3 regions of the Clostridium perfringens genome follow, and region 2 is predicted to be linked to each of the others. Evidence: riboswitches for the same ligand, from Rfam matches in the RefSeq annotation. Region 2 holds a riboswitch; each other region holds the start of a gene.

Region 1 (10,734 bases), 860 kb from region 2:
TTTGATTTAAATCAACTATGTGATTTAAATGTTAATGAAGAAGAAACTTTAAGAGTTTTTACAGGTTCCTTAAAAGAAAAAATTACTTGTGGCTCTAATATAACTACATATAAATGGATAAGCAAAGATGATTTAAATGATTATACTTTTGCAAATGGAGAATTGGAAAAGATAAACGCTTTTTTTGATACAATATAAAAACATGCCAATATTGGCATGTTTTTCTTTTATTGTTATAATAAAACGGTGAGGTGATTATTATGACATTATTAAGAAAGAAAATTTTAGGAGAAGATTTTCATGTTACTATAAAACCTATATATAACAGAGAAGATACATTGGCATTTACCTTTTCTCCGGACCAGAAAAAAGTAGAGATTGGTGAAGAAATTACAATTACAGTGAAACATCCTACAGAAAAATATGATGCTTTCTGTGATGAATTAGTAGAACTTATAGCTAGATATCAAGAAATATAAAAAAAACAGTCCATATGGACTGTTTTTCTATTATTAAGCAGCATTTTTGCCTATAAATTTATGTACAATTTTTTCACATGGCGGCATAAAAAATTGTATAGCTGGACCTGTGAAAAGTACTGCTATTATTGTTCCAAGACCTACAACACCAGCTAGTAAATAACCAACTACTAGGAAGCTTAAATCTAAACCGATACGTATCCAACGGTATTGGAAGTTAGTTTTATCTCTTATTATAAGAGGAACTAAATCGTTTGGTGCAACTCCTAATTCAGTACTAACTAAGAATGAGAATCCTATAGCTATTATAATACAGCTTACAGCTACAATTACGCATTTTGTAAATAAGTTAAAGTTACTAAGTGAAGTATCTAAACCAAATCTATGTAATATTCCCATGATTGCATCTATAGTAGGGCCTACCACTAAAACAAGTACAAAAGTTCCAACTTTAAGTTGTTTTCTATCTGCAATGAAGATTGCAATAACTAAAGTAACAAGTATTATCATGTTAGCAGTTCCAGTTGAAACGCTTAGAGCTTTTGAAAGTCCTTGAGTAAATACAGTAAAGGGATCTGATCCAGCTCCGCTTAATAAGAATATTACAACACCTAATTGTATGATTGCCATTCCTAATAAGAAAAATATAAGCTTAGGAATAAGTTTTTCTTTTTTCATTTTTAATACACTCCTTGTTTTTGAGTTTTGTGAATCGTATTTTTGAATGTGAATTTAAATATTTAATGTGTATTTAAAAACTTAAAAGAAAACCAAACAAAATGATTATAACCATTGTTAATCTATATGTCAAATAAATTGAATATTTTAATAAAAAAATTCATAACTAAGTAAAATTTCCCTGTTAAAACTTACTATATTAGAATAAATAAGAAAATTGAAATGTACTTAATTTTATTTTATAATTATTACGTTAGATGGAAGAGGTGGAAAATATGAAGGATACTAAGACTAAAGAACATATTGCTAGAATAGCAAAAGCTTCAACATATTTTATTTTTAGAAATGGACCTGTAAATAAGCTTCATAAAGAAAATAAGGTTTCTGATGAAGAACTTAAAGAAATGCAAGAGTATATGCAAAATCACTTAGCATATCTTTATGAAGTTTTACTTGAAGAGGGTAATTTAAAAAAATATGAACTTGTAATGAATACTATGAATCAATTTTATGTAAATGATGATACAGAGGTAGTATTAGCTGATGAGGGCTTTGATTCTTTATATGATCAATTATTCCCTAAAAGTAGCAATATAATTCTTAAATAAAAAATGACTATGAGAATTTCTCATAGTCATTTTTTTAATTACAACTAACCTTTGGAATAAAGTCTTCTTCAGCCTCTTCAATTTTAATGTTAGTATTATTTCTTTTCTTTAATATTGATTCTACTATTATAGCTATAGCCCCATCTCCAGTTACATTAGTTGCTGTTCCAAAACTATCTTGAGCAGCATGAAGTGCTATCATTAAGGATTTTTCAACATTACCAAATCCAAGCATACCTTCAAGTAATCCTAAAGCAGCCATAACTCCGCCACCTGGTACCCCTGGTGCTGCTACCATAGTTACTCCTAACATAACTATAAATGGAACCATAACAGAGAAAGTTGGAACTTGTCCTTTCATATACATTACAGCCATTGATGCAAGAACTAAAGTAATAGTATCACCTGCTAAATTTATTGTTGCTCCTAAAGGAATAACAAAATCTGCTACATCTTGATCAACTTTATTTTCCTTAGTACAGTTTAAAGTAACTGGGATTGTAGCTGCTGATGATTGAGTTCCCAAAGCTGTCATATATGCAGGAATCATATTTTTAAGTAATTTTAATGGATTTTCTTTCTTTAAAGTTCCAGCTAAAGCATATTGAACCACTAAATAAGATCCTTGTATTGAAAATAAAACTAAGTACACAAGTCCAAAAGACTTTAAAGTAGTAAAAATCTCACCATTATAACTTAACTTTGAAAATATTGAAAGTATGTAAATAGGTACTAAAGGTATTAACACATTTTTTATAGTTAATGAAATAACGTGATTAAATTCTTCTGATACTTTTAATAAGTAACTATTTTTTATTCTTGATATTCCTATTCCTAATAAAAATGCAAAAACTAAAGCTGACATAACACCAAACATTGGAGGAATATCAATTGTAAAATAAGGATCAACATTTACTGATCCAGTGCTTAGAGAAGCACTTACTATAAATTTAGGAAGTACTGCGCGTCCTATAAAGAAAGTAAGTATTCCTATTAAAAATGTTGAAGCATATGAAATTAAAGTAGTTATGAAAAGTCCCTTTCCTGATTTATTTCCTAAGGATGCTATACCAGGAACTATAAACCCAACTATTATAAGTGGGATTAAGAAACTTAGTAAATTCCCAAATATGCTATTAAAGGTCATTAATATTCTAATAGGTATATCTAAATTAATATAGGAACATCCTAGCCCAATAAGTATTCCTAAAATAATTGCAACAAATATTCTTTTTATTAAGGATAAATTTTTCATAATAGCCCCCTTTTGTATTCTTATTGAATACACATGTTTTTTGTATGAGTACATATTACTATAGTTAGGATTTAAAGTCAACAATAAAATCTAAATTATTTTATAAATTGTTCAATAATTTTTGTTTATAATTTTTATTTATCAATAAAAAAATATTGACATTTTGCAAATTTAATCTCATAATTGTTAATATAAAGTGAATAACTGAGATAGAGGCGCGATGATTAATAGTATCTTTGCAGAGGTAAGCACGTTGAAGCAAAGTGAAAGGATGAATCGCCGAAACCATTAGAAGAGGCTTTAATTCTATTAGGTTGGGGTTACATATAATATATGTAACACTGTCACAAATTATTTTGTGGTGTGCTATCATGAAAGAAGAGTATTGTATATAACTTTACGAACCCTTAAGCATGAAACACGCTTAAGGGTTTCTTTTGTTAGCGAAAACTTAGTTATCACTTATGGCTTAATTATTAAAACCATAAGGAGGACTAAAAAAATGAGTCAAGAACAAAATACTAATCTAAAAAGAGGCTTGAAATCAAGACATCTTAGTATGATTGCCATGGGTGGTGCCATAGGAACTGGTATTTTCTTAGCCATGGGAGATACACTTCATCAAGCCGGTGTAGGAGGAGCTTTTGTAGCTTACGGAATTATAGGAGTAATGGTATATTTCTTGTGTACAAGCTTAGGGGAGATGGCAACATATATGCCAGAAACAGGTTCCTTTGGAGCTTATGCAACAAAATTTGTTGATCCTGCTTTAGGATTTGCTTTAGGATGGAATTACTGGTATAACTGGGCTATAACAATAGCAGCAGAAATGGTTGCAGGTTCTTTATTAATGAAGTTTTGGTTTCCTAATGTTCCAGCAATAGTTTGGAGCGCATTATTCTTAGTAATTATATTAACTCTTAATTTATTATCTGCCAAAGCTTATGGAGAATCAGAGTTTTGGTTTGCAGCTGTAAAAGTTGCTACTGTTATAATATTCTTAATCGTAGGAGTTCTTATGATTTTTGGAATATTAGGTGGAGATAATGTAGGATTCAAAAACTTCTATGAAAATGGAGGCCCGTTTATTGGAGGAGCAAAATCAATTTTCATGATTTTCTTAATAGCTGGTTTCTCATTCCAAGGAACTGAATTAGTAGGGGTTGCCGCTGGAGAAAGTGAAGATCCTGAAAAAAATGTACCTAAGGCTGTTAATACAATATTTTGGAGAATCTTATTATTTTATTTAGGAACAATTTTAGTAATTGGTGCTTTAGTACCAAATGCTCAAGCTGGAGTAGAAACAAGTGCCTTTACAATTTTCATGATTTTCTTAATAGCTGGTTTCTCATTCCAAGGAACTGAATTAGTAGGGGTTGCCGCTGGAGAAAGTGAAGATCCTGAAAAAAATGTACCTAAGGCTGTTAATACAATATTTTGGAGAATCTTATTATTTTATTTAGGAACAATTTTAGTAATTGGTGCTTTAGTACCAAATGCTCAAGCTGGAGTAGAAACAAGTGCCTTTACAATAGTATTTGAAAAATTAGGATTAGCTGGAGCAGCTTCAATTATGAATGCCATAATACTAACATCTGTCTTATCAGCTGGTAACTCAGGTATGTATGCATCAAGTAGAATGCTTTATGCTATGGCTAAAAGTGGAATGGCACCTAAGATTTTTGAAAAAACTAATTCTAGAGGAGTACCAGTTAATGCTATTATAATAACAACAATAATTGCAAGTTTATGTTTCTTAACAGGTATTTATGCTGAAAATACAGTTTATGTATGGCTTGTAGCAGCATCAGGATTATCAGGATTTATAGCTTGGCTTGGAATCGCAATATGTCATTATAGATTCAGAAAAGCTTATGTAGCTCAAGGTAAAGATATGAATAGATTAGTTTATAAAGCTAAATTATTCCCATTAGGACCTATAATAGCTTTAATATTATGTGGAATAATAGTTTTAGGTCAAGGATATGCATACTTAGATGTTAGAAATGGAGTAGACTGGGGTGGATTAATTTCATCTTATATTGGATTACCTCTATTCTTTGGATTATTTGCATATTATAAAATTAAATATAAAACTAAAATAATAGACTTAAAAGATGTTGACTTAAGTGTAGAGCATATAGATACTGATGAGAGTATAGAAGATGAAGTATTTTCTTACTAAAAAAAGAGGTGATTTTTTCACCTCTTTTTTTATTTTAAAATTAGTAAATTTGTTTTATTACATAGTTTTGATCTGTTAAAGCTTTTTTAATTTCATCTATATGAGAGTGGCCATTGGTCTCTAAGGTTACTTCTATAACCATGTTCTTAAGAGCATCTGTTGCTTTAAAATGATCATGTTCAAGTTTTACTATATTAGCATTAGTATCAGCAAGAACTTTAGCAATTTTTAATATTTGGCCTGGTTTATGAGGAACTTCTAGACTAAAACCAAAAAGTCTTCCCTTAGCTACTAATGCACTATTTATTAATGCGGTTATAGTAACCATATCTATATTACCACCACTTATTATTGATACTACATTTTTACCTTTAAAATTTAATTTAGAAGAGGCTGCTAATGATACAGCTCCTGAAGCTTCTGCTAGAAGTTTATGTTTTTCACTTAAAGTAAAGAATGCTTCAACAATTTCATGGTCTGATACAGTTATTATATCGTCAACATATTCTTTTATAAATTTAAATGTTAAATCCCCAGGTCTTTTTACTGCAATTCCGTCAGCAATGGTATCAACAGAGTCTAAAGCAATTATTTCTCCTGCCTTAAAACTTTTAACCATTGCATTTGCCCCTTCTGCTTGTACTCCAATTACTTTAACATTAGGGTTTAAGGCCTTAGCAGCTAAGGTAACTCCACTTATTAAGCCACCGCCACCTATAGGGCAGAGAATAACATCTACATCCTTTAAATCTTCAAATATTTCTAAGGCTACTGTGCCTTGTCCACAAATTACATCAATATCATTAAATGGGTGTATAAATAAGGCTCCTTGTTCCTGTTCAATTCTTTTAGCCTCATTAAAAGCATCATCATAAACATAACCTGATAAAACAACATTTCCTCCTAAATCCTTTGTTGATTGGATTTTTAGTAGAGGAGTAGTCTTTGGCATTACTATAGTTGATTTAACATTAGCTTGTGATGCTGCAAAAGCTACGCCTTGAGCATGATTTCCAGCAGAAGAGCAAACAACCCCTTTTACTTTGTCTTCATCTGATAAGGATCTTATTTTATTTAAGGCACCTCTTATTTTGTAAGCACCTGTTAATTGTAAATTTTCACATTTCATATACACTTGGTTTCCAGATTTCCTTGAAAAAACCTCGCTGTATATTAAAGGTGTTTTTATAACTACATCTTCTATATTTTTTTTTGCTTTAATAATTTTTTCTAAATACAAAATAATCACCCCTCATTTCTCATTATGTAAACCTTTTATAATTTAATTATAACAAATAAAAATGGTTTTTTACAGGGAATATTTTTTAAAAAAGTATGCAAAATAATAGTAAAGGAAGGTGATAATCATGTCAGATTCTATAGTTAAAGTAAAAAAGAATAGTAATGGAGAAATTACAGATTACGTTTTAAGTAGTGGAAAGACTGTTTCTAAAGCTGAAGGTGTAAAGCTTGCAGAAGAGGGAATGATTGATGGAGTAATAATTTCTCATTCAAAGAAAGGGGAAGCTTATTTAAGAAGTATTCCTGATGGAAAAGAAAGTAACAACTTAGACGAATTATCATAATTAAAAAATTGCGATATGCTTATATTATAAGGAAACACAATAAAATGAAGATAGCTAAATTTAAGTTATCTTCATTATTTTTGCGTTCTAATATCTAAATACGATATTAGAATAGAGTCTTTAATTTATATAGGTAATTAAATTAGCAAATATACTATATTATTTTATTTATAATGTATATTTACTATGGTTTTGGTTATATTTAAGATATATTGATATTTATTATTCTGTATAAAACGTATTACTTTTATATGTAATACTAATTGTATTACAGTTAGTTAGAATAAATACTTTATAATTTTTCATCAAAAGATATTTTTAATAAAATAAGATGTTTCAAGGTTAAACAAAGTTAAAAAACAATCTTAAATCAGATTGTTTGAAATACACATATGAATTTCTAAAATACCCCCAATTTATAACTTCGCTAAATATACATTTAGCGAAGTTGTTGTGTTTTTTGATAAAATATGCTACAATATAGTCATATCAAGGTTTTGAAAGGATTTTAGACTATGAATAATGAAGGAAATCAATTCGAAAATTTTAAATACTCACAAGAAATCAAAGAATTACTGAATATAAATTTAAGTAATGATGACTTAAACAATCTTGATCACATATATAACTATTACGATTCTCAAAACATCCAGCGTGACTATGAAGATTTAATTGAAGATATTTATATTTTTATTTTCAAGAGAAATCTAAGTATTACACAACTGGCAGAGATCTATAAAGTTAATCAAAGAATAATTAAACGATGGTTAAAAGAACTTGGAATGGACAAGCTTTTGGAAGTAGAAAAAGGTGGCGATTCTGTTGAAAAATCAAATTTTAAAAACAGCAAACAAGATGAATTACTCAAAAAGAATAAATTAAAATTTGATTTTTTAGAGAAATCGAAGCATCCAAAAAGAGTTATTGAATTCTTAAACTACTTAGAAAATGTAAAAGGAAAATCCCTAAACACTATAAAAGGATATTCAGTTGATTTAGGATTATTTTTTAAATTTTTGAAAGTTTATAAAGGTCTAGAAAATAATATTGAATTAGAAAAAATTGAAGAAGTTGAAATTTCTGATTTAGGTGATAATTTCATAAAGGATATAACCTTATCTGATATCTATGCCTTTCTAGCATTTTTAGAAAAAGTTAGAAACAATAGTGCTTATGCCAGAGCTAGAAAAGTTGCTACTTTAAAATCTTTCTTTAAGTTTTTAAATTCTAAAATAAAACTAATAGATGAAAATCCTACAGTAGAATTAGAATCTCCAAAGATAAATAAAAGACACCCAGTTTATTTAACATTAGATCAAAGTATAACTGTTTTAAACTCTATGGATAAAGGAAATAAAAATTATTATAGAGATTATTGCATATTAACTTTATTTTTAAACTGCGGAATGAGATTATCTGAACTTTGTAATATTGAAATAGAAAAAATCAAAGGAGATACCTTAACTATTATAGGTAAAGGAAATAAAGAAAGAACTGTTTATTTAAATGAAGCTTCAATTGCAGCTATAGAAAACTATTTGAAAAATAGAAATGATTCAAAAGCTACTGAAGAAGCTAAAAAATACTTATTTTTATCAAGTAAATATAGACCTATAAATAAAAGAAGTGTTGAAATTTTAGCGAAAAAACATATAGAAAATGCAGGGTTTAAAGATCAAAAATATACACCACATAAACTTAGACACACAGCCGCCACCCTTATGTATAAGTATGGTAATGTAGATATAAGAAGCTTGCAAAATATATTAGGTCACGAAAATATTTCAACAACTCAAATATATACCCATGTAGATGATGAAACTTTAAGAGAAGCAGTTAAAACTAATCCTTTAGCAAATATAAAATAGCATCACTTCTTGATTTTATGAAGAAAATACGAGGATAGAACATATGTTCTATCCTCGTATTTTTAGCACTTTTATATAAGAAACACTCTTCTACTTTTCTTTTATTTTAAGTTTTCTAACCCCTGGAAATACTTCTTCTGTCATTTCTTCCATAGTTAAATCATCATTTAAATCTATATCTTCAAGATATTCAATATGATCAAAAGCATCCTCATATTCATCTTGCTTAGCTAAATACTCTTCCCAAGTTTCTGTTGTAAGCTCTTCTTCTAAATCATCTTCCATTTCTTCTTGTTCTTCTTCAGCAAGTTTTTTAAGAGTTTCTTCTATTTTCTTGTTTTCTTCAACTTCTTTTGCTATGTCAGCTATTCTTATGGCTTTTGTATCTATCCCTTGCATCTCTAGACAATCACCGCAATTATCGCAAATCTTTCCATTATATACATCACAATAATCATCATTGTTAAATACTTTTTTATCCATAAAGTCACCTCTTACTTAAAAATCATCTTTTCATTATAACAAATATACTCTTTTTTATCAAATAAAAATTATTTTCCCATAAAAAATAATACAAAAATCAACTTATTTTAAGTGTTTTTATGAAAGTTACGGTATGAGAACATAAGTTTGCTATACTCTCCTTACTGTGGTATAATATTACCAAAGAATCGTGAGGTGCAATTACTATGATTATTAAGGAAAATTCAGATAAACAAACTCAAATATATAACTTTTTAATTGAATTTACAAAATCAAAGGGGTATCCACCTTCAGTTAGAGAGATATGTCAAGCAGTTAGCTTGAAATCAACCTCAACTGTTCATGGACATTTAAAGAGATTAGAGAAAAAAGGATTAATATATAGAGATCCAACTAAGCCAAGAGCTTTAGAAATAGTAGAATTATCTAATGAAGAAAAGGAATTAATAGATATTCCTATAGTAGGTAAAGTCACTGCTGGTATGCCTATTTTAGCTACAGAGAACATAGAAGATATGTTTCAAATACCTATAAACTACGTTAAGCACAATAATGATTTATTTATTTTAAAAGTTACTGGAGACAGTATGATAGAAGCTGGAATCTTAGATGGAGATTTAGCAATAATAGAACAGAAAAATGTAGCAACAAATGGTGATATTGTAGTAGCTCTAATAGAAAATGAAGCTACAATAAAAAGATTTTTTAAGGAAAATGGATTCATAAGACTACAACCAGAAAACAAAAACTATGAACCTATAATAGTTGAAGATTGCTCTATTTTAGGTAAATTAGTAGGAATTTATAGAGCTTATTAAGAAAAAATGCTAGGGAATTTTATGCATTACAAATTTCCTAGTATTTTTTCTTATTTTAAAATTTTACTAAATATTCAACTATATAATCTATACAGAATATTAAATTACACAAATTATCTGACGCCAATTAATAACTCAATTTACAAATCAACATATATTATGAATTTAACTTACTTTCTAAAACTTCTTTTTCATATTTTAAAGTTTTTATATCTAATTCTAAGGTTCTTTTCTCTAATTCTAACCTACTTTCAAAATCCTTTCTAAGCTTCTCAGACTCTTTTTCTGCCATTTTAGAGTATTTAGTCTCTAATAACTCTAACTCCTTCTTATGATCCTTTCTCATAGCTTCTACAAGCTTTTTATATGATTCTACCTCTTCCTTATAAGACTTCTCTTTTTCTTCATAGAAATTTAGCTTTTCTTTAAGAGCTTCTTTTTCTAATGCTAGAGATTTTATATGAGATTCTCTTTCTTTTAAAGAAGCTCTATCCTCTTCTCCCTTATTTCGTAACTCTTCATTTTCCTCCTTTAAAGATTCTAAAGATTTTAAAGAGGCTATTTCTTCTTTATTTTTTTCTATTAAATCATAGTTTCTAGATACTAATTGAGATAATGTGCTTTTATCTTTTTCTAAAGTTTTTATATTTTCTTTAAGCTCTTCTATCTCCTTTATTTTAGCTTTATTATCCTCTTTTAAAGCCTTATCTCTTTCTATAAGTTCTTCTTCTCTTCTTTGCAGCCTCTCTATGGTCACATCCTTTATAGAAAGCT
Region 2 (10,734 bases):
AAAGCTTAACATCGGCTCCTTCTATTCCTTTAGCTATCTCTGCTTGAATAGACCCCATTTGAGCCCCAACTTTTTTTCCTTTTAAATCCCCAATTCCTTTTATAGATTCTTTATTATCTTTATTTATTAATATTCCTTGCTCTGCTTCATAATAAATATCTGAAAAATCTACTGCTTCTTTTCTTTTTTCATCAGGAGTTATTCCTGAAATCCCCATATCAATCATTCCATTTTTAACAGATTGAATTATAGCCCCAAATTCCATCTCTTTAATTTCTAAATCAACCCCAAGATTTTTAGCAACCTCTTTTGCAATGTCTATATCCAACCCAACGATTTGGTCTTTTCCATCTTTAATTATATGGAATTCATAAGGTGCATAATCAGCACTAAGACCAACTACTAATTTTCCACTTTCTTTTATCTTAGCTACCTTATCATTAGATCCATTTTCTTTAGCAGTTTTTGCCCCACATCCTGCTAAACTTAAAGTCAATCCTCCAATCATAGCCACTGACAATATCTTTTTAAATATATTCTTTTTCATATATATTCCCCCTAATATTTATTCGCTCATTGCTCTCTTCTTGAATAATTATACATTATTAATGAATAAAAATGCAATATATTTTTTTTAATATAAATATATTGCAAAGGTTGATTTTTAATATAAAATTATTTTTAATAAGCATTTTATAACTATATACTCATATAGAAAACATATTCATTAGTTATTTAATTAATTTTAATATATTTTATTTTCAAATTTATTATTTGATTCTAGATATCCCTTTTGTGTTTTTATACATTTTATTCTTATGTTAAACAAATTTTATACAGCAATAAAACTTAATCTCCTTTAGTAAAACAAAAAGGATTTTATAAAAGTTTAATAATAAAAGTTACAAAGAGTATAATGAAAATATCTAGTTTAAAAACTCTCAAAATATGCTTGTAACTTTTATTAAAATCTATTTTTATAAAATCCTTTTAAAAAGTAAAATTATTTAAATTGTATTTCTTTTAATCTATGAAGCGCTCTAGTACTCATTATATATTTTATTAGATCTTCATTTTCATCCTTTAATGATCCATTATCTACAATAATAACCCCATCAAATTCTAATCCCTTTGCAAAGTAAGATGGTATTATAACATTTCCACCTTTATATAATACATCTTCGTTATCAAACTTAACTAAATGCACTTTATTACTTATAAGATTATACACCTTTTCTAACTCTTCTTTGTCCCTTGTTATAATAGCAATACTTTCTAAGCCTTCATTTGAAAATTCTTTTAAAGACTCAATAATGCTTTCTGAAAGTTCTTCATCATTATGGAATTCAATTTCCTCAACTGGTTTACCATGTCTAACTATAGGAATTATTCTATCTTCATCAAGATATTTATTTGCATATTCCATTATTTCATAAGTACTTCTATAACTTTTATTTAGGTTATAAATATCTGGATTTACATCATCAAATATTTTTCCTAGTTCCATCATAGGAGCTAAGTCTGAATATTTAATAAGTCTTTGATTTACGTCTCCTACAACAGTAAAATACTTAGTTCCTGTTAATTCTCTTACAACCTTAAATTGAAGTGGTGAATAATCTTGAGCTTCATCTATAACCACATGTCTATAATCTTTTGTTGCTTTTTTACCTTCTAATTTTATTGCTAAGTATAATATTGGTGCTAAATCATTTATTGTATATTCTTTTTTATTTCCATTAAATCTATCATAGATATCTAAAACATCTTCTCTTGAAATCCAACTATCTAACTTAGCTCTTGAATCCATTACTTCCTTAACAATTTCTCTTATTCTTAATTTTCTTCTAAATTCTAAGTTATTTTCTTCAATTAAAAGTTCTTCAGGAGTTAATTTTTCCTTTTCTTTTCTTAATTCTTCATTAAGCTCCCAAACTTTTTCGTCTCTCTTATCCTTTATCTTAGATAATATTATTCTCTTAATTTTTTCACTTCTTCTGAATAAAGGCATATACTCATAATGTTTATTAAACATTTCTTCTATTTCTTCTTTTGAAATAACTAAATCACCAAAGTATTTTACATCTTCAACATGGAAATAATCCTTATCCATTTCTTTTACTAGGTTATCTAAATCTTTAATTATCTCATATGAATTTTTATATTTAGCATCCTCTATAAACTCTTTATCCTCTGAAAGTATTTTTTCTAAATACTTATCAAAACTCATTATGTATAATTCACTATCCATTTCTTTTAAAGCAAAACTAGCAAAAGTCTCCTGTTTTACTCCTACTTCCCCAAGACTAGGTAATACTTGTGAAATATACTCCATAAATATACCATTTGGTCCTAAGATAAGAACTTTATCTTCTAATTCTTTTCTATAGTTATATAAAAGGTATGCAACTCTATGAAGAGCTATTGTAGTTTTACCACTACCTGCTACTCCATTTACAACTATATTAGAAGTTCTCTCTTTTCTTATGATTTCATCTTGCTCTTGTTGGATTGTCATTATTACATCTTTAAGCTTATCAGAACTGTTATTACTTAGAACCATTTGTAAAATATCATCTTTTACATCTATGGCTGAATCAAAAACTCCCTTTAATTCTCCTTTTTTAACTATAATCTGTCTTCTACCTTCTATATCACATTTTATAGGTCCATCTGGTGATGTATAACTTGCTTCTCCTAAACTACCATGATAAAAAAGTGAAGCCACAGGGGCTCTCCAATCTACTATTACAGGCTCATAGCTTCCCTCTGGAGTTACTCCAAATCTACCAACATATAAAGTATCCTTTTGATCAAACTCTAAATCATTAAAAGTAACTCTTCCAAAGTAAGGTGATTCCTTTAAGATTGTTAATTCCTTTAATTTTTTATCTATTGTAGTAAAGGCTTGTTCTTTTACATATCTTTCATGGTCAAAGTACTCTATTAATTTATCTTCATCATCTTTATATTCTTCAACTGCATTTTTTCTATAATCTAATATATATTGTGTTACAAATTTTCTTTTATTTATATATGAAAGCATTTCTTCATTTAATATATTAGAAACTTCCTCTAATTTTTTCTCTTCAACTAAAAATTCTATATCTTTTTTATCAGTCATTAGAATCTTCCTTTCTTACTTTCTCTATTACATTATACCCAATTATAACATTAACTTTCCTCTCATTAAAAATACAAATGAAAAGTCAAAAAGTGCATGAAGCATTTTTAACTTCATGCACATTTTATCATCTTATAAAATTATAGTGTATATTATTTTAAACTAACACTAAAAGTGAAATAGAAAATATTTTTTTCTATATTTTTATGCGCCTTATTTCTATTCACCGTCAACTTTATTATTTGTAGAGCTATCATCTTTCTTTTCTTCTGTAGCTCCATCATTAACATTAGATTTAACTTCTTCATTTTCTTTAGATGAATCTAAAGCATCATTGTTAGCTTCATTATTAGCTCTTGCTAATTTTGCAGCCTCTTCTTGAGCTTCGATCATAGCTTTTAATTCATCTTGTTTTCTTTGCTCTTCTTCTAATCTTAATGCTTCTTCTCTAGCTTTTTTGATTGCTTCTTCTTTTTCTTTTCTCTTAGCTAAAGCTTGCTCTCTTAGACTTTGAATTTCTTTCTTAGCCTTTTCATCAGCTTCTCTCTTTTCTGGATATTTACCATAAACTATTTCCATGAATTCGTCACCCATGATAGTTTCTTTATCTAAAAGAACACCTGTTATCTCATCTAATAACTCTCTATTTTCAATTAAAATCTTAATTGATTTTTCATGAGCTTTTTTAATAACTTGTAAAACTTCTTCATCAGCTATGGCAGCAGTAGTTTCTGAACAGTTTCTAACTGGTCTTCCATCTAAGTATCTATTACTCATAGCTTCTAAAGCCATCATATCAAATCTCTCACTCATACCATAAATAGTTATCATATTTCTAGCTGATTGAGTAGCTCTTTCAATATCATTTGATGCACCAGTAGTTATACTATTAAATACTACTTCCTCTGCTGCTCTACCACCAAGCATAACTGATATTTGATCTATCATTTCTTCCTTAGATACTAAGTATTTTTCTTCCTCTGGAAGTTGCATTGTGTATCCTAAAGCTCCCATTGTTCTAGGAACTATTGTTATTTTATGAACTGGGTCAGTATTATTTAATAAAGCTGCAACTAATGCGTGACCTACTTCATGATATGCAACTATTTTCTTTTCTTTTGGTGAAAGTATTCTATCTCTCTTTTCTTGACCCGCTATTATAACTTCAACAGCTTCGTCTAAGTCTTCTTGAATTACAAACTTTCTACCATGTTTTACGGCTCTTAAAGCAGCCTCATTAACTATGTTTGCTAAGTCTGCCCCAACAGCACCTGGAGTAGATTTTGCTATTTCTTCTAAAGATACATCATCTGATAATTTAACGTCTCTAGAGTGAACCTTTAATATTTCCTCTCTACCTATTAAATCTGGTCTATCAACAATTATTCTTCTATCAAATCTACCTGGTCTTAATAAAGCTTTATCTAAAACTTCTGGTCTATTTGTAGCTGCTAAAATAACAACTCCTTTTGAAGAATCAAAACCATCCATCTCAGTTAATAATTGGTTAAGAGTTTGTTCTCTTTCATCATTTCCTTGAATAGCACCATCTCTACTCTTACCAATAGCATCAATCTCATCTATGAAAACTATACATGGAGCTTTTTCTTCTGCTTGCTTGAATAAATCTCTTACTCTCGCAGCTCCCATACCTACAAACATCTCAACGAAGTCTGAACCTGACATAGAGAAAAATGGTACTTTTGCTTCCCCTGCAACAGCCTTAGCAAGTAAAGTTTTACCTGTTCCTGGAGGCCCTACTAATAAAGCACCCTTTGGAAGCTTAGCTCCTATTTCTACGTATTTTCTTGTATCATGTAAAAAGTCTACAATTTCTACTAAGGATTCTTTAGCTTCATCTTGACCTGCAACATCTTTAAATGTTATTCCAGTCTCATTTTCAGCATAAAGCTTAGCATTATTTTTACCAAATGACATTACTCCGCCACCCATTTTATTATTCATTTTAGAGAACATCATTCTACCAACAAAGAATATAAGTATTAATGGGAAAACCCATGACATTAATAAACCTAAAAGTTGATAGTTTTCTGGTTTAGTTACATTGAATTCTACCCCAGCTACAGTTAAATCTTTAATTAACTCTGGTTGAGTAATACCAGCAACTGCTGGATTAGTTGTATATAAGATTTTCCCTTTTAAATTACTGCTATCTGAAGGTGTTATCTCAATTTGATTTCCTGAAAAGTTTACTGATTTAACTTCTTTTTTATCTAACATTTGCATGAAAGTACTATAATCTACTTTTTCGTATAGCATTTCATCTTTAACCATATTAAAGGTTAATAATATACCAAACGCTATAATACTATATATGACAATATATTTAAGCATTTTTTTATCTTTAAACATACATCATTCCTCCTTCTCTAACGTTTATTTTACAAATCCTATTCTATCAAAAGGATATACTGTTAACTGTGCCTTTGCTTCTATGTCTTTTCCATCTATATAAGGATTGCTCCAATATCTAGCATCATCACTATTATTTCTATTGTCACCTAACATTAAAAACTTTCCACTTGGAACATCAAAAGACATATCAGTTTTTCCACCTTGATATTTTACATAGTCTTCTTCAAGTTTATTTCCATTTATATAAACTGAACCATCACTTTTTATTTCAACATGCTCACCTGGTAATCCAATGACACGTTTTAAAAGTGGTTCTTTTAATTCATCAGAATTAAAAACTACTATATCTCCTCTTTTGATATTATTAGGATTATATATTTTAGTAACAAATAATTGATCACCAATCTCTACTGTAGGCATCATTGATCCTGTAGGAACTTTTATCTTAAACAATAAAAATTGATGAATCAAAGCTGCTAATAGTAAAGCTGCTAAAATTGGTATAATCCAATCTAAAAAGAATGATTTCTTCTTTGTATTACTAGAACTCATTACTATTCCCACATACCTTTCATCAAATCTTCTATTTCTTTTTTTCTTTTTTCTGTAAGCGCTTTATCCAAGCAAAACTTACCATCTTTGCCTTTAACTAAAACATCCCCCTCTTTTACGTCACCTATTACGTCATCTTTTTTTAATTCTAAAATATTTTCTTTTTCATCTTCACATACAATAAAATGTCCTTCTATTCTATCTACTATTATTTTTTTCATTTTATACTCCTTGCTCCGAATATTAGTATGAGAAATCTTTAAACTCAATTTAAAATTATTCCTCAATAATTTTAGAATTTTTTACCTTTAATAATCTTAAAGTATCAAGTATAAGTATATCATAAATTACCATAACTTTGTAAACTTTAATTCATACTTTTTCCCTCAAGTTTCATAAATATTTCAATATTATTTTATCAACTTATTGTGTCTTTTTTATGTCTTTCATTATTAAATATTTTTCACTTTTAAATAGTAATATTTTGAAACAATCTAATTTATTAAATAATTTTTGATTCTTAATTTTATTAAATAAATTTATATAATTCTAAAAAAATTATATTCTACTATATTCATTATTATCCTTCACTTTTATTATATACTTTAATACATTATTCTAAATACTTTTAATAAAAAAAGTTGTATAGTTTTTTTACCATACAACTTTTATATTAATTAAAAACATTCATTTCTAAGCAAATCTTCATAAGTTTCTCTTTTACACATAACTTTTGAAATTCCATTACTTACACTTACAACTGCCGCCTTAGGAATTCTATTATAATTATTAGCCATTGAATGTCCATATGCTCCTGTAGACATTATAGCTAATATATCTCCAGTTTCCATTCTAGGCATCTCTATGGAATTTAAAAGTACATCCCCTGATTCACAGCATTTTCCCGCTACAGTAACTATCTCCTTAGAATTATCAAAAACTCTGTTAGCTATTAATGATTCATAATTTGCACTGTATAAGGCTGGTCTTATATTATCACTCATTCCACCATCTACACTTACATATTTTCTTATATTAGGAATTTCTTTTATAGCTCCTACAGTATAAAGAGTTAATCCTGCATTCCCTACAATACTTCTTCCTGGCTCTATACTTAATATAGGAACATTCATATTTAACTTTCTGCATATTTCATCAGCTTTATTTATTATAACTGAACAATATTCTTCTATTTCTTTTGGCTTATCTCCTTCAGTGTAATATATACCAAATCCTCCACCTAAGTCTAATTCTTTTATTTCATATCCTAAGGTTTCTTTTATATCATTTATAAGATTTAGCATAATTTCTGTTGTATCTTCAAAAGGTTCTAAGTCAAATATTTGCGAACCTATATGACAATGCAATCCATTAAGTTCTATATACTCTAATTCCATTGCTCTTTTAATAGCGTCATAAACTGTATCACCAATTACAGGGAATCCAAATTTTGAGTCCAATTGACCTGTTTTTATATATTCATGGGTATGGGCCTCTACTCCAGGAGTTATTCTCAAATAAACTTTTTGAACTCTTCCATATTCTTGAGCTATAGAATTAAGAACTTCTAGTTCATGAATATTATCAACTATAAATCTTCCAATTCCTAATCTTACTCCTAAATCTATTTCATAATCAGATTTATTGTTACCATGGAAATATATTCTTTCTAATGGGAAACCTGCTTTATAAGCAGTATAAAGCTCTCCACCTGAAACAACATCTAAATATAAATTTTCTTCATTAACTAAATTGCACATGGACATATTTATAAATGCCTTTCCTGCATAGGTAACTCTGTTTCCTCTTTCTTCACACTTCATAGCATTATAGTATCTTCTACAATTGCTTCTCACTAACTCTTCATCAATAACATATAAAGGAGTTCCATATTCCTTGCTTAAAGCACTTGCTTTTACTCCTCCAACATATAACTCATTTTCTTCTACTTTCATTGATCCAAATAATTTCATATCTTTTCCCTCCACAAACTTTTTTAGTGGCAGAGTATAAAAGTATGCAAAGCTACCGACTCTCCTGGCATTTAATTCCAATAAATAAAAACAGCAAAGGAACACCTTTGCTGCCTTAATCGCAACTTAGCGTACCTTGTAGCACTCCACTTTTTTCAAAGTGACAGTTATATGCATATTATACATATACCCAGAAATATTAATCACCATTAATATCTCTTCGGCCATAATCCCTTTCATCATACATAAAACACTTGTCAGCTACTTATGACTACTCTTAATTACGGCACCTCTACTTTGGTCCTATTTTCAAATTATTTATGCTTTTATTATATTAATTATTGTTTATAATGTTACTAAAAAATCTCAAATAATGCAATAGTATAAACTAAAATTATTAATAAAAAAATTTATACATTACAATTATTTCCTTCACATCTAAATGCATTAGTACCTTCATAACCTATTTCTTTTAAAACTTTTTTTACCACTCTTTTTCCTATGCTATCCTCATTTAATTCACAAAGAGCATCCTCTATATTGTACCAAGCAGCTCCTTCTACTTCAGTTGATTTCTCTATTTCTCCTGATTCATAATATGCTAAATAAGTTAGCATAAGTAATTCTTTTCCCTTTACAAAATCACTACCTAAATATTTTATATCTTTAACTGTTATTCCTGTTTCTTCTTTTACCTCTCTATAAACAGTTTCCTCTGCACATTCATCTACACCTACATATCCAGATATAAGAACTTTAGAATTTTCATATATATAACTTTGCTTTAAAAGAATTATCTCATCACCTTTTATTACAGCAACAACAATACAAGGCTTAGGTAAATCAAAAAACATCATATCATGTTTACTGCAATAAGGTATCATTCCCTCATCCCAGCTATTCTTTAACTCTAATTTTTCACCACATAACGGACAATATTTAAATTTCATAATTAATTTCTTTAGTAAAGCAAATATATTACCTTCTATAATTTTTTATTTCAAATTTATCTGATTCTAAGTTAAAACAAATATATTTTCTTCTGTAATTTCTTAAAATCACCATCTATAACTTATAAAAATTCGCTATTTTAGATAAGAATAGTAATATATAAATTAAGCTAACTAAAGTTCACCACCTTTCATATTCTCAAATACTTATCATATCTTTTCTATAAATTCAACTTTAAATAATAAATTCTAACTTTAAATAATAAATCCACTAACATTAACTTAATATTTAATATTTTGTGTTTTATATTTTACATATATTTATATTTTTAATTCTATAAACTAAAATTATGATAATAGATGCCTTAACTTATGCTATTTAGACTTCTACCTTTCAATTCTATAAATTAAACTTATAAAACTATTTCTACAGGATTAAGTAACTCAATTTCCTCTTCAGTAACTTTGCAATTATATGCAAAGATATCTACTCTTTCTTTTTTAGCTAATCTCAATGCTTCCCCAAACTTAGGATCTGTTTCATCATTAGGAGAAAACTTATTTACATTATCTATCTGTATTAAAAAAATTATTCCTGCACCCATTCCTAATTTTTTAATTTCAATCAGTTCTAATATGTGTTTCTTTCCTCTTTCAGTTGGAGCATCTGGAAACCTAGTCTCTCCATTTTCCTCTAAAGTTACCCCTTTTACTTCTAAAAAGTATGTATTTTCATTATCATCTTGTAATTTAAAATCAAATCTAGAATTTCCAAAAGTTTTTTCTCTACTTATATTATTAAAATTTACTAACTTTTCTATCTTTTTATTTATTAATGCCTCTTCTACAACTTTATTAGGAATCTGAGAATCTATATTTATTAAAACCTCACCCTTATAAGCTGCAATTAAATCATAAGGAGTTTTTCTATTTGGAGTAGTTCCTTTTCTTAAAAGAACTGTACATCCTTCTTTTAAAATCTCTCTACACCTTCCAGTGTTAGGAACATGAACTAATAACTCCTCATCATCTAAAACTACATAAGCTTGAAATCTATTTGGTCTTCTTAAAAAAATAGCTTTTCTGATAACACTATTGTACTTCATCTATGGTAACCTCTTCATATATTATTTAACTTTTAATTTTAGTTATAAATTAATAATTTTTTTATTCCTTATCTATGTTAATTAAAAACATGAGTCTTTTTCAGTTAATAAAAAAACATAAACATTTCCCTTTTATGAATTAATAAAATATCTTTTTTTCTACATTCCTTGTTATTATATTCTACATAAAAATACTTTTATTAACAAGGTTGAAATGAAGAAGATATGTAATTTGATTCTCTTAGATCCATTTAAAAACATTATTTTGTTTCTCAAATTGACTGAGAACTTATTTTTATTTGAACAAAAAGATTTTTTCTTATATGTCTAAAACTTATTTAAACACACTGTCATAGCCAGTTATTTTCATCAAACAAAAAATTTTATAAATAAAAAACTCGATAAGCATTGCTTATCGAGTTAATGGTGACCCCTAGGGGAATCGAACCCCTGTTACCACCGTGAAAGGGTGGTGTCTTAACCGCTTGACCAAGGGGCCAAACTAACCTGGCGACCACCTACTCTCCCACACAGTCTCCCGTGCAGTACCATCGGCTTCTAAAGGCTTAACCGTCGTGTTCGGAATGGGAACGGGTGTTACCCTAAAGAACATCATCACCAGATGTTTAAAAGAACTTTGTTCTTTCAAAATT
Region 3 (10,734 bases), 870 kb from region 2:
ATTTGAAACTCTTAAATTAGATTGGAGATTAGTTAAGATAGTTTTAGCTATAGGTGTAGCTCCGTTTTCAATGCAGATGGCTGCAAGTGTAGTTCAGGTAATAGCTAACAATGCACTAAGAATGTATGGAGGAGACTTAGCTATAGGAGCTATGGCGGCAATTTCTTCAATAGCAATGATATTTTTAATGCCTATATTTGGTATAAACCAAGGTTCGCAGCCTATAATTGGATATAACTATGGAGCTAAGAAGTATGAAAGAGCTCAAAAAACAGTTAAGTTAGCTATGATAGCAGCGACAACAATACTTGTTTTAGGAGGAATATTAATTCAAGCATTCCCAGCCTTAGTAATAAGTATGTTTAATTCAGACCCTAAACTTTTAGAAATAGGAGTTCCAGGATTAAGAATATATTTATTTATGATGCCTATAATAGGTATATCAATAATAGGATCTAACTATTTCCAATCAATAGGTAAAGCTAAGTTAGCAACTTTTTTAAGTTTATTAAGACAGGTTATACTTTTAATTCCTTTAACATTAGTCTTACCTAAGATTGCAGGATTAGGTTTAACAGGAGTTTGGTTAGCGGGTACAGTTTCAGACTTCTTATCTACAATAATAACTGGATTATTCATAATTAAAGAGTTTAAAAAAGAAGATAGTATAGAAGATGAAAAAGCGATTTAAAAAAAGCTGAGTTTAGAAATTTCTAAACTCAGCTTTCTTTTATATAATACCTTCGTCTTTTAATAAATCTTCAAGTTTTCTTACTTTCTCTGTTAGAGTAACGAATTTTTGCTTTAAATCATCTTTACTTAAATCATCTATTTGAACTTCAAGTTCTTCTACAGTTTTTAAAACTTCATCTATATCTTGTTGAGCTAATTTTAAATTTTTTTCGTTCATATAAAAAATTCTCCTTTTAAGTAAATTCGTTCTTTGTAGTTTTATGGTAACACTACTATTCTAACTATGCAAGGCATATATTATACAGAAATTACTTATGATTTAGGAGGAGAGATGATTAATTATATATGGTTTGCAATTATAGCCTTAGGATTGATTTTTAGCATAATGACAGGCCAGGGAGAGTTGATTACAACTGGCTTAACAGAATCTTCTGAAGGTGCTGTGAAATTTATAATTTCCTTAGTAGGAATTATGTGTTTTTGGTGTGGAGTAATGAAGATAGCAGAAAATAGTGGGTTAACATATAAGGTTGCAAAATTATTAAATCCTATATTAAAAAAGATCTTTAAGGAGAGTTCTCATAGTGACGAGGCTATGGGAGCCATAGTTATGAACTTAACTGCTAATATGTTTGGACTATCTAATGCAGCTACTCCCCTTGGAATTAAGGCTATGAGCGAATTAAACAAGATAAATAAAGAAAAGGATGGAAGGGCATCAAATGATATGGCATTATTTTTAGTTATAAATGCAGCTTGTATTCAGTTAATTCCATCTACAGTTATATCAATTAGGGCAGCTGCTGGCTCAAGTGAACCTGCAAGTATAATAATTCCTGCTATTATATGTACTTTTACTGCCTGCTGTGTAGGAATTATATGCTGTAAAATCTTGCAGAGATACTTTTAGGAGGGATACTTTTGATTGCAAATAACATAATTCCAATAATATTTCTTTTAATAATAGTCTATGGAATGTTTAAGGGAAGAAAAGTTTATGAATGGTTTTTAGAAGGGGCAAAAGAAGGACTAATGGTATGCGTTAAAATTTTTCCTGCTTTATTAGCTATGATGATTGCCATAAGAATATTTAAAGATGCTAATTTACTTAATTATTTAAATAATCTTTTAGAGCCAATAGTTTCTCTAATAGGATTACCAAAGGATATTGTTCCACTAGTACTAATTAAACCTCTATCTGGAAGTGGAGCCTTAGGAGTATATACAGAATTAATAAATACCTTAGGACCAGATACAAGGGAAGGATTAATTTCTTCTGTAATAATGGGAGGAACAGAAACAATATTTTACACCATAACTGTTTACTTTGGGGCTGTTGGAATAAAGAAAATAAGACATACATTTTGGGCGGCTTTAATGGCTGATATAACTGCTATTATAATGGCGGTATTAGTAGTAAGTATGTTTTTTGGACTTTAAATGAATAAAATAATAAAAAAATAGCAACATAATATTAAGGAAAAAAGAAGCACAAAAGATAATTTAATTTAAATATGAAAGTACCTCAGAAATAATCCAAAATATTACAGAAATCGTTTAACTAAAATGTAAATATTTAAAGTTGATAAAAAAATCACAAAATAGTTAAAAAAATAACGAATTTTTGTCGATAAAATGTAAGAAATGTAAAAAAAAGTCTGGATTTTGATTTTGAAAGATGGTATTATAATCTCGTAAGGTTGGTAAAAAACTTTACAGAGCAGTTAAATCGCTTAAAAACAAAAAAAGATATGAAAAAAAGTTCTTAAATGGAATTTTATTAAAGTTAAAAACTTAACTAAATGCTTTTAATTAATTTTTACATATATTATGAAAATAAGAAACTAATCTATAATGAGGTGGGTATCATGAAAGTAACAAATGTAGATGAATTAATGCTTAGATTAGAGAAAGTTAGAGCAGCTCAAAAAGAGTTCTCAAAATTCTCTCAAGAGCAAGTAGATGAAATATTTAGACAAGCAGCAGTAGCAGCTAATAATGAAAGAATCAGATTAGCAAAAATGGCTGTTGAAGAATCAGGAATGGGTATAGTTGAAGATAAAGTTATAAAAAACCATTTTGCTGCAGAATACATATACAATAAATATAAAGATGAAAAAACTTGTGGGGTTATAGAAAAAGATGAATCATTTGGTATCACTAAAATAGCTGAGCCAATAGGAGTTGTAGCAGCAATCGTTCCTACTACAAACCCAACATCAACAGCTATATTCAAAGCTTTAATATCATTAAAGACTAGAAACGCTGTATTCTTTTCACCACATCCAAGAGCTAAAAACTCAACAATAGAGGCAGCTAGAGTTGTTTTAGAAGCAGCTGTTAAAGCAGGAGCTCCAAAAGATATAATCGGATGGATAGATGAGCCATCAGTTGAAATGTCACAAGTATTAATGGCAGAAGCTGATATCATACTAGCTACTGGTGGTCCAGGAATGGTTAAAGCAGCTTACTCATCAGGAAAACCAGCTATCGGGGTTGGAGCAGGTAATACACCAGCAATCATAGATGAAACAGCTCACTTAAAAATGGCAGTAAACTCAATATTATTATCAAAAACTTTCGATAACGGAGTTATATGTGCATCAGAGCAAACAGTATTAGTTGTTGATAAAGTTTATGATGAAGTAAGAAAAGAGTTCGCTGATAGAGGAGCTTACTTCTTAAAAGATAAAGAAATAGATAAAGTAAGAAAAACAATTTTAATAAATGGTAACTTAAATGCTAACATAGTTGGTCAATCAGCATGGAAAATAGCTGACATGGCAGGTGTTAAGGTTCCAAAGGATACTAAAGTTTTAATTGGTGAAGTTGAGTCAGTTGAATTAGAAGAACCATTCTCACATGAAAAATTATCACCAGTATTAGGAATGTACAGAGTAGCTAACTTCGAAGAAGCTTTAGTTAAAGCTGAAAGATTAGTTGAACTTGGTGGATTCGGACATACTTCAGTTTTATACACTGATACAATGAAATCACAAGATAGAGTTCAAAAATTCGGTGCAACTATGAAAACTGGTAGAACAATAATAAACATGCCATCAACTCAAGGAGCTATTGGAGATATATATAACTTCAAGCTAGCACCATCATTAACATTAGGTTGTGGATCATGGGGTGGAAACTCAGTTTCAGAAAACGTTGGTCCTAAACACTTAATGAATGTTAAGAGTGTAGCTGAGAGGAGAGAAAATATGCTTTGGTTCAGAGTTCCAGAAAAAGTTTACTTCAAATATGGTGCTTTAGGAGTTGCTCTTAGAGAATTAAAAGATTTAAACAAGAAAAAAGTATTTATAGTAACAGACAACGTATTAGCTAGTCTAGGATATGTTGATAAAATAACAAGTGTTTTAGAAGAAATAGGTGTAGATTTCAGAGTATTCTCAGAAGTTACTCCAGACCCAACTTTAGCATGTGCTAAAAAAGGTGCTGAAGCAATGAGAAGCTATCAACCAGATGCAATCATAGCTCTTGGTGGAGGTTCACCAATGGACGCAGCTAAGATTATGTGGGTAATGTATGAGCATCCAGAAGTTGCTTTTGAAGATTTAGCAATGAGATTCATGGATATAAGAAAGAGAGTTTACCCATTCCCAACTATGGGTCAAAAAGCTATGATGATTTCAGTTCCAACATCAGCTGGTACTGGTTCAGAAGTAACACCATTCGCAGTTATAACTGATGAAGAATCAGGAGTAAAATATCCATTAGCAGATTATGAATTAACTCCAGATATGGCTATCATAGATGCTGAGCTTATGATGAACATGCCAAAAGGATTAACAGCTGCATCAGGTATAGACGCATTAACTCATGCTTTAGAAGCTTACGTTTCAGTTTTAGCATCAGAGTACACTAATGGATTAGCTTTAGAAGCTATAAGATTAATATTTAAATACTTACCACAAGCTTACGCTGAAGGTACTACAAACATAAAAGCAAGAGAAAAAATGGCTCATGCTTCAACAATGGCTGGTATGGCATTCGCTAACGCATTCTTAGGAGTATGTCACTCAATGGCACACAAATTAGGATCAGAACACCATATAGCACACGGAGTTGCTAACGGAATCTTAATAGACCATGTAATAAGATTCAACGCTGTTGACAACCCAAGAAAACAAGCTGCATTCCCACAATACAAATATCCAAATGCTAAATGGAGATATGCAGTAATCGCTGACTACTTAGGATTAGGTGGAAAGAACGAAGAAGAAAAAGTTAATAACTTAATCAAGGCTATAGATAACCTTAAGAAAACAGTTGGAATCCCTGCAACAATAGCTGATTGTGGAGTTTCAAAAGAATCATTCTACGCTACATTAGAAAAAATGAGTGAAGATGCATTCGATGACCAATGTACTGGTGCTAACCCAAGATACCCATTAATAAGTGAAATCAAGCAAATGTACATCAATGCTTTCGAAGGTAAAAAAGACAGAGTTTAATAGCTTTGAAATAAGATAATAATAAATACTCACTAGATAATCTAGTGAGTATTTTTTTCTATAAAAATATGTAAAGATGTACTATTTGTTAAGATTTTAAATCTTATATATGGTAAAATTTAATAAATAGGAATTGGAGGGATTAAGATGAAAAGTTTAGTTTTTACTAAAAACAGAGAGAATTTATTAAAGAAACTAGAAGACAATTCATTATTAGTTTTATTTGCAGGAGAGGCTAAAAGAAAAACAGCAGATGAATATTTTCCATTTACTCCAAACAGAAACTTTTATTATTTAACAGGAGTAGATGAAGAAAAGCATATACTAATGATAAAGAAAATAAATGGTGTGGTTGATGAAGTCCTTTATATACTAAAGCCAAATTTAGAGCAAGAAAGATGGACTGGAAAAACTATAAGAGATTATGAGGCTAAAGAAGTATCTGGCATAGAAAATATAAAATATTTAGAAGAATTTAAAAGTGATTTAAATATGATTTTTACTAATGGAATTGCAGAAAATCTTTATTTAGATTTAGAAAGAGTTTCATTTGATGAAGAAATGAGTAAAAGTCAAAGTTTTGCAAAGGAAATTAAGGAGAGATATCCTCAAGTAGTTATAAAAGATGTTTATTCTGATATAGCTTCTTTAAGACAAATTAAATGTAAAGAAGAAGTAGAAGAAATAAAGAAGGCTGCTCACATAACAGCTAAGGGTGTAGAACTTTTAATGAAAGAATGTAAGCCTGGAATGAAAGAATATGAATTAGAAGCATATTTTGACTTTTATTTAAAACAAAATGGAGTTAAAGATTATGCTTTTAAAACTATAGCAGCTGCTGGAGTAAATGCTGCTACTTTACACTATGTTGATAATAATAGTGAAATAAAAGATGGAGACTTAATTCTTTTTGATTTAGGTGCTCAAGTAAATTATTATAATGGAGATATTTCAAGAACATTCCCTGCTAATGGTAAGTTTACTAAGAGACAAAAAGAGGTTTATGAAGAAGTTTTAAAAGTAAATGAAGAGATAATAAACGCTATTAGACCAGGGGTTGGATTCTATGAAATAAATGACAAAGCAAATAATCTTTTAGCTGAAGCTTGTGTAAGATTAGGTCTTATAGAAGACAAAAAGGATTATAGAAAGTATTATTTCCACTCAATAGGACATAGTTTAGGTCTTGACACTCATGATGTTGGTAAGAGAGATATCATTCTTGAAGAAGGTATGGTTTATACTGTAGAGCCAGGATTATATATTGAAGAAGAAGCTATAGGAATAAGAATAGAGGATGATGTTTTAGTTACTAAAGATGGCTGTGAAGTTCTAACAAAAGAATGCATCAAGTCTGTAGAAGATATAGAAAAGTTCATGAGTAATAGATAATTTTATAATTAACATTATTTTAAGAATAATAAGCTTTAAATTTGAAGAAATTAAGAGTAAAATGTAATAAAAATTAAAGAGCAAACTATGGTTTAGGAGATGATTTTATGATAAATGAATTAAAAAAAGCTGTCTTAGCTGGAATTGGAACTGCAGCTACTGCTTATGAAAAAACAGATTCTTTTATACAAGATATGGTTGCTAAGGGGAAAATAACTGTTGAAGATGGTAAAGTTTTATCTGAAGAATTAAAAAGAGATATGCAAGAAAAAACTACTGAAGCAACTAGCGAAATAATAACTAAGTTAGACAACATGAATCCTTTAACAAAAGAAGATTTTAGAGTTATGTTTGAGGAAGCTAATAAATCTACTTTAGAAGAAATAAATAAATTAAAAGAAAGAATAGCCGTATTAGAAGCTAAATTAAATGAAGAAGAAATTTAGGCTATAAAATAATAGAACTCTACAAGGGAAATGAAGAGTAGAATTTATAGCTATGTAAATAGCTAGTATGATTAAGCTTTTCAGTGCCTTGTAGAGTTTTTATAGTTTATTATTTTATTATCTTATAGGAGGTGAATTTATGAGTAAGGGACAGAGTGCAAAAAGGTTGAAAGAAATAATTAGGGTATTTACTTATTATGGTTTTGACTTTTTAATTTCATCAAAGTTGCCTAATAGTAAAAAGGCTGAGCCAAGGCCTCAAGCACTTAGAGAGGCTTTAGAAGAATTAGGGGCAACCTTTGTTAAAATTGGACAAATATTGAGTACAAGACCAGATTTACTTCCTAAAGCTTATATTGAAGAGTTGGAAAAGTTACAGGATAATAATGAAATAACAGACTTTCATAAGGTAAAGGAAATATTTTATGAATCTTTTGGGACAGATATAAATACATATTTCTTAGAGTTTAGTGAAACTCCATTAGCGTCAGCATCAATTGCACAGGTTCATAGAGCTAAATTAATAGATGGAAGGGATGTAGTAGTTAAGGTTCAGCATTATAAAATAGATGAAAAAATGAAGCTTGATTTAAGCATATTAAGAAGACTTAGCAAATTAACATCTAATCATATAACGAATACCTTAGTTAATCCAGTTGAAGCTTTTAAGGAAATTGAAGATGCTACCTTAAAGGAACTTGATTTCGAAAAGGAAGCAAAGAATACTAAAAGGTTTAGAGAGCTTAATAAAAATGTAGCCTGTGTTGGTGCACCTATAATTATTGATAAGCTTACTTCTAAGAAAATCCTTACCATGGAATATATAGATGGTTATAAAGTAACAGATTTTAATATTTTAAAAGAAGAAGGATATGATTTTGAAGATATTGCAAACAAATTAGCAAACTCATTTTTTAAACAGGTATTAGAAGATGGATTTTTTCATGGTGATCCCCATCCAGGAAATTTATTTATAAGAGAAGGCAAAATATACTTTATAGATTTTGGCTTAGTTGGAACTTTAGAAGCCAATTTAAGAAATTGGCTTAATAAGGCCATGATTGCTATGGTTTTAGGGGATATTGATACCTTAGTTGATTTTGTAAATGCCATAGGCATAAAAAAAGGAAAAGTTGAATATTCAATATTATATGATGATTTAAAAAATATAGTCTCAAAATATATAAATGCATCTTTAAAGACAATAAAGATATCAGATTTATTTAAAGAAATCTTTGAGATTGCAGAACGAAATAATATTCAATTTCCAAGAGAATTAGTTGCTTTAGTAAGATCCATAGTTATATTAGAAGGGGTTATAGCTAAAATAGATCCAGATTTAGAAATTATGGAATGTATTTATCCTTATGTAAAGGAAAGAAATAAAGAGGAAATGTTAAAAAGTTTAAACAAGGATAAACTTATAACTGAAGCCTATAAGTTTGCCTCTAAGAGCATAGAAATTCCTACTAAATTTTCAGAGCTTGTGGATAGCTTAACTAAGGGAAGAGCTAAGTTGCAATTTGAAATGAAGGGCTTAGATAAGCCACTTACAGATTTAAATAGAATGGTAAATAGAGTAGCATTCTCTTTAATAGTTGGATGTATGATTATAGGTTCTTCATTAATAGTTAATGCTAAAACTGGACCTACTTTTCAAGGGGTTCCTATTTTAGGATTAATAGGGTTTATAGTATCAGGAATTTTTGGTTTGTGGTTATTGATTTCCATAATAAAATCAGGCTTTTTTTAATAAATGGTTAATAAAGTAATTAAATACTTGAAAGAAACATAGTTATATTGTATAAATGTATACAATATAATAATTAAAAGTGAATAATTTAAAAAGAGGTAGAGGCGCGAGAATCAAGATTACTAAAATGGAGTTAAGTAGCGTAGAAGTTTTAGGAAAGGGATTATCGCCGAAGTTTTTGGCTAATACTTTAAGGCTAAATGCTGGGGTTGTATAGAATATATACAACACTGTCACAAAATGTGGAGAGCTATCATCTTAGGGAATTAAATAAATAAAAGTTTATTTGCAAAAGTGATTTTATTAAGTATTAAGACCTTAGGTTGATCAAGCCTAAGGTCTTTTTTGCAGAAATTTTATAATAAGAGAAAATAAGGGAACACCTCTGTAAATTAATTCACTGCATATTTAAGGGGGAATTTATAATGGGAAATAAAACTAGATTTAAAGTTTTTCTAACGGTTTTTGCAATGACAATGTTATGCTCAACCTTAGTCTTTGCTGCTGAAGATGCTGCGGCGGTAAACTCAGCTAAGTTTGGAATGTGGACAGTGCTGCCACCATTAGTTTCAATTGTATTAGCTTTTTTAACTAAGAATGTTGTAGTTTCTTTATTCATAGGAACAATTACAGGATGTATAATGCTTCAATTAAATGGATTTAATATAATTACAGCTTTAACTCAAGGATTTATTGATTTTACTTATAGAGCTTTAAATTCCTTAGCTGATCCTTGGAATGCAGGGATAATTCTTCAGGTTTTAGTTATTGGAGGAGTGATTCATTTAGTAGCTAAAATGGGAGGAGCAAAGGCAATAGCTGAGGCTTTAGCAAGAAAGGCTAAGACTGTTAAGAGTGCACAACTTACAACTTGGCTTTTAGGGTTAGCAGTTTTCTTTGATGATTATGCTAATTCATTAATTGTAGGACCAATAATGAGACCAGTTACAGATAAATTAGGAGTTTCAAGGGAAAAATTAGCCTTTGTTATAGATGCAACGGCAGCTCCAATTGCAGGGTTAGCAATAATATCAACTTGGATAGGCTTAGAGGTTGGATTAATTGGAGATGCCTTAAAAAGTGTAGGAATACAAGCAGATGGTTTTGGAGTATTTTTAGAAACAATACCATATAGATTTTATAATATATTAATTTTAGCTTTTGTTGTTATATCAGCAATAACTTTAAGAGAATTTGGACCAATGCTTAAAGCTGAGAGAAGAGCTAGAAGAGGAGAAGTTTTATCTACTACAGAAATTTCATCTGATAGTGAAGATTTAGAACCTATAGAAGGAATTAAATTAAGTGTTTGGAATGCAATAATTCCAATTGGAGTTTTAATAGTATCATCTTTAATAGGATTTTATTATAGTGGATGGGTAACTATAATGGGTGGAGAAGATTTAGCAATAATAGAGCTTATGAACAATACACCTTTTAGTTTTGCTGGAATACAAGCAGCATTCTCAAATGCAGATGCTTCAGTAGTTTTATTCCAATCAGCTTTATTAGCAACTATAGTAGCTCTTATATTAGGAGTAGGTAGAAAAATATTTACTATTTCAGAAGGAATAGGAATTTGGATTGAAGGAATGAAAGGACTTTTAATAACAGGAGTAATTCTTATATTAGCTTGGTCTTTAAGTTCTGTAATTAAAGAATTAGGAACTGCTTCTTATTTAGTAGGAGTATTATCAGATGCAATACCAGCATTTTTATTACCAGCAATAATATTTATTTTAGGTTCAATAATAGCCTTTGCTACAGGTACAGCTTATGGAACAATGGGAATATTAATGCCACTTGCAATTCCATTAGCCTTTGCAATAAATCCAGAATGGAATTTTGTTATAGTAAGCACATCAGCAGTATTAACAGGTGCTATCTTTGGAGATCATTGTTCACCTATTTCTGATACCACAATACTTTCCTCAACAGGTGCAGGATGCGATCATATAGAACATGTTAGAACTCAAATATGGTA

What was found. A riboswitch is a leader RNA that binds a small molecule or an ion and turns the genes downstream of it on or off. The one in region 2 is predicted to bind lysine.
Positions count from the first base shown of each region.
Region 1: it holds a riboswitch for lysine, as region 2 does, so the genes downstream of both, I6G60_RS09615 (amino acid permease) here and lysA (diaminopimelate decarboxylase) in region 2, are expected to answer to the same signal.
Region 3: it holds a riboswitch for lysine, as region 2 does, so the genes downstream of both, I6G60_RS02360 (Na+/H+ antiporter NhaC family protein) here and lysA (diaminopimelate decarboxylase) in region 2, are expected to answer to the same signal.

Region 1 covers NZ_CP065681.1:2,022,894-2,033,627, forward strand. The annotation lists gene I6G60_RS09590 (NUDIX domain-containing protein) at 1-198, shown strand, start outside; gene I6G60_RS09595 (hypothetical protein) at 261-479, shown strand; gene I6G60_RS09600 (YczE/YyaS/YitT family protein) at 513-1,157, opposite strand; gene I6G60_RS09605 (hypothetical protein) at 1,433-1,765, shown strand; gene I6G60_RS09610 (dicarboxylate/amino acid:cation symporter) at 1,800-3,020, opposite strand; lysine riboswitch at 3,223-3,397, shown strand; gene I6G60_RS09615 (amino acid permease) at 3,523-5,205, shown strand; gene ilvA (threonine ammonia-lyase) at 5,246-6,445, opposite strand; gene I6G60_RS09625 (DUF3892 domain-containing protein) at 6,573-6,791, shown strand; gene I6G60_RS09630 (tyrosine recombinase XerC) at 7,715-8,659, shown strand; gene I6G60_RS09635 (hypothetical protein) at 8,750-9,142, opposite strand; gene lexA (transcriptional repressor LexA) at 9,349-9,960, shown strand; gene I6G60_RS09645 (coiled-coil domain-containing protein) at 10,118-10,734, opposite strand, start outside.
Region 2 covers NZ_CP065681.1:2,885,964-2,896,697, forward strand. The annotation lists gene I6G60_RS13470 (ABC transporter substrate-binding protein) at 1-547, opposite strand, end outside; gene I6G60_RS13475 (HelD family protein) at 1,004-3,124, opposite strand; gene ftsH (ATP-dependent zinc metalloprotease FtsH) at 3,344-5,497, opposite strand; gene lepB (signal peptidase I) at 5,522-6,052, opposite strand; gene I6G60_RS13490 (DUF3006 domain-containing protein) at 6,055-6,273, opposite strand; gene lysA (diaminopimelate decarboxylase) at 6,730-8,025, opposite strand; lysine riboswitch at 8,157-8,328, opposite strand; gene I6G60_RS13500 (NAD(+) diphosphatase) at 8,436-8,975, opposite strand; gene sfsA (DNA/RNA nuclease SfsA) at 9,389-10,081, opposite strand; tRNA gene I6G60_RS13510 (tRNA-Glu) at 10,506-10,580, opposite strand; rRNA gene rrf (5S ribosomal RNA) at 10,587-10,704, opposite strand.
Region 3 covers NZ_CP065681.1:451,630-462,363, forward strand. The annotation lists gene I6G60_RS02320 (MATE family efflux transporter) at 1-691, shown strand, start outside; gene I6G60_RS02325 (hypothetical protein) at 731-910, opposite strand; gene I6G60_RS02330 (nucleoside recognition domain-containing protein) at 1,025-1,603, shown strand; gene I6G60_RS02335 (spore maturation protein) at 1,615-2,133, shown strand; gene adhE (bifunctional acetaldehyde-CoA/alcohol dehydrogenase) at 2,562-5,159, shown strand; gene I6G60_RS02345 (aminopeptidase P family protein) at 5,307-6,551, shown strand; gene I6G60_RS02350 (phasin family protein) at 6,659-6,997, shown strand; gene I6G60_RS02355 (ABC1 kinase family protein) at 7,137-8,750, shown strand; lysine riboswitch at 8,842-9,011, shown strand; gene I6G60_RS02360 (Na+/H+ antiporter NhaC family protein) at 9,176-10,734, shown strand, end outside.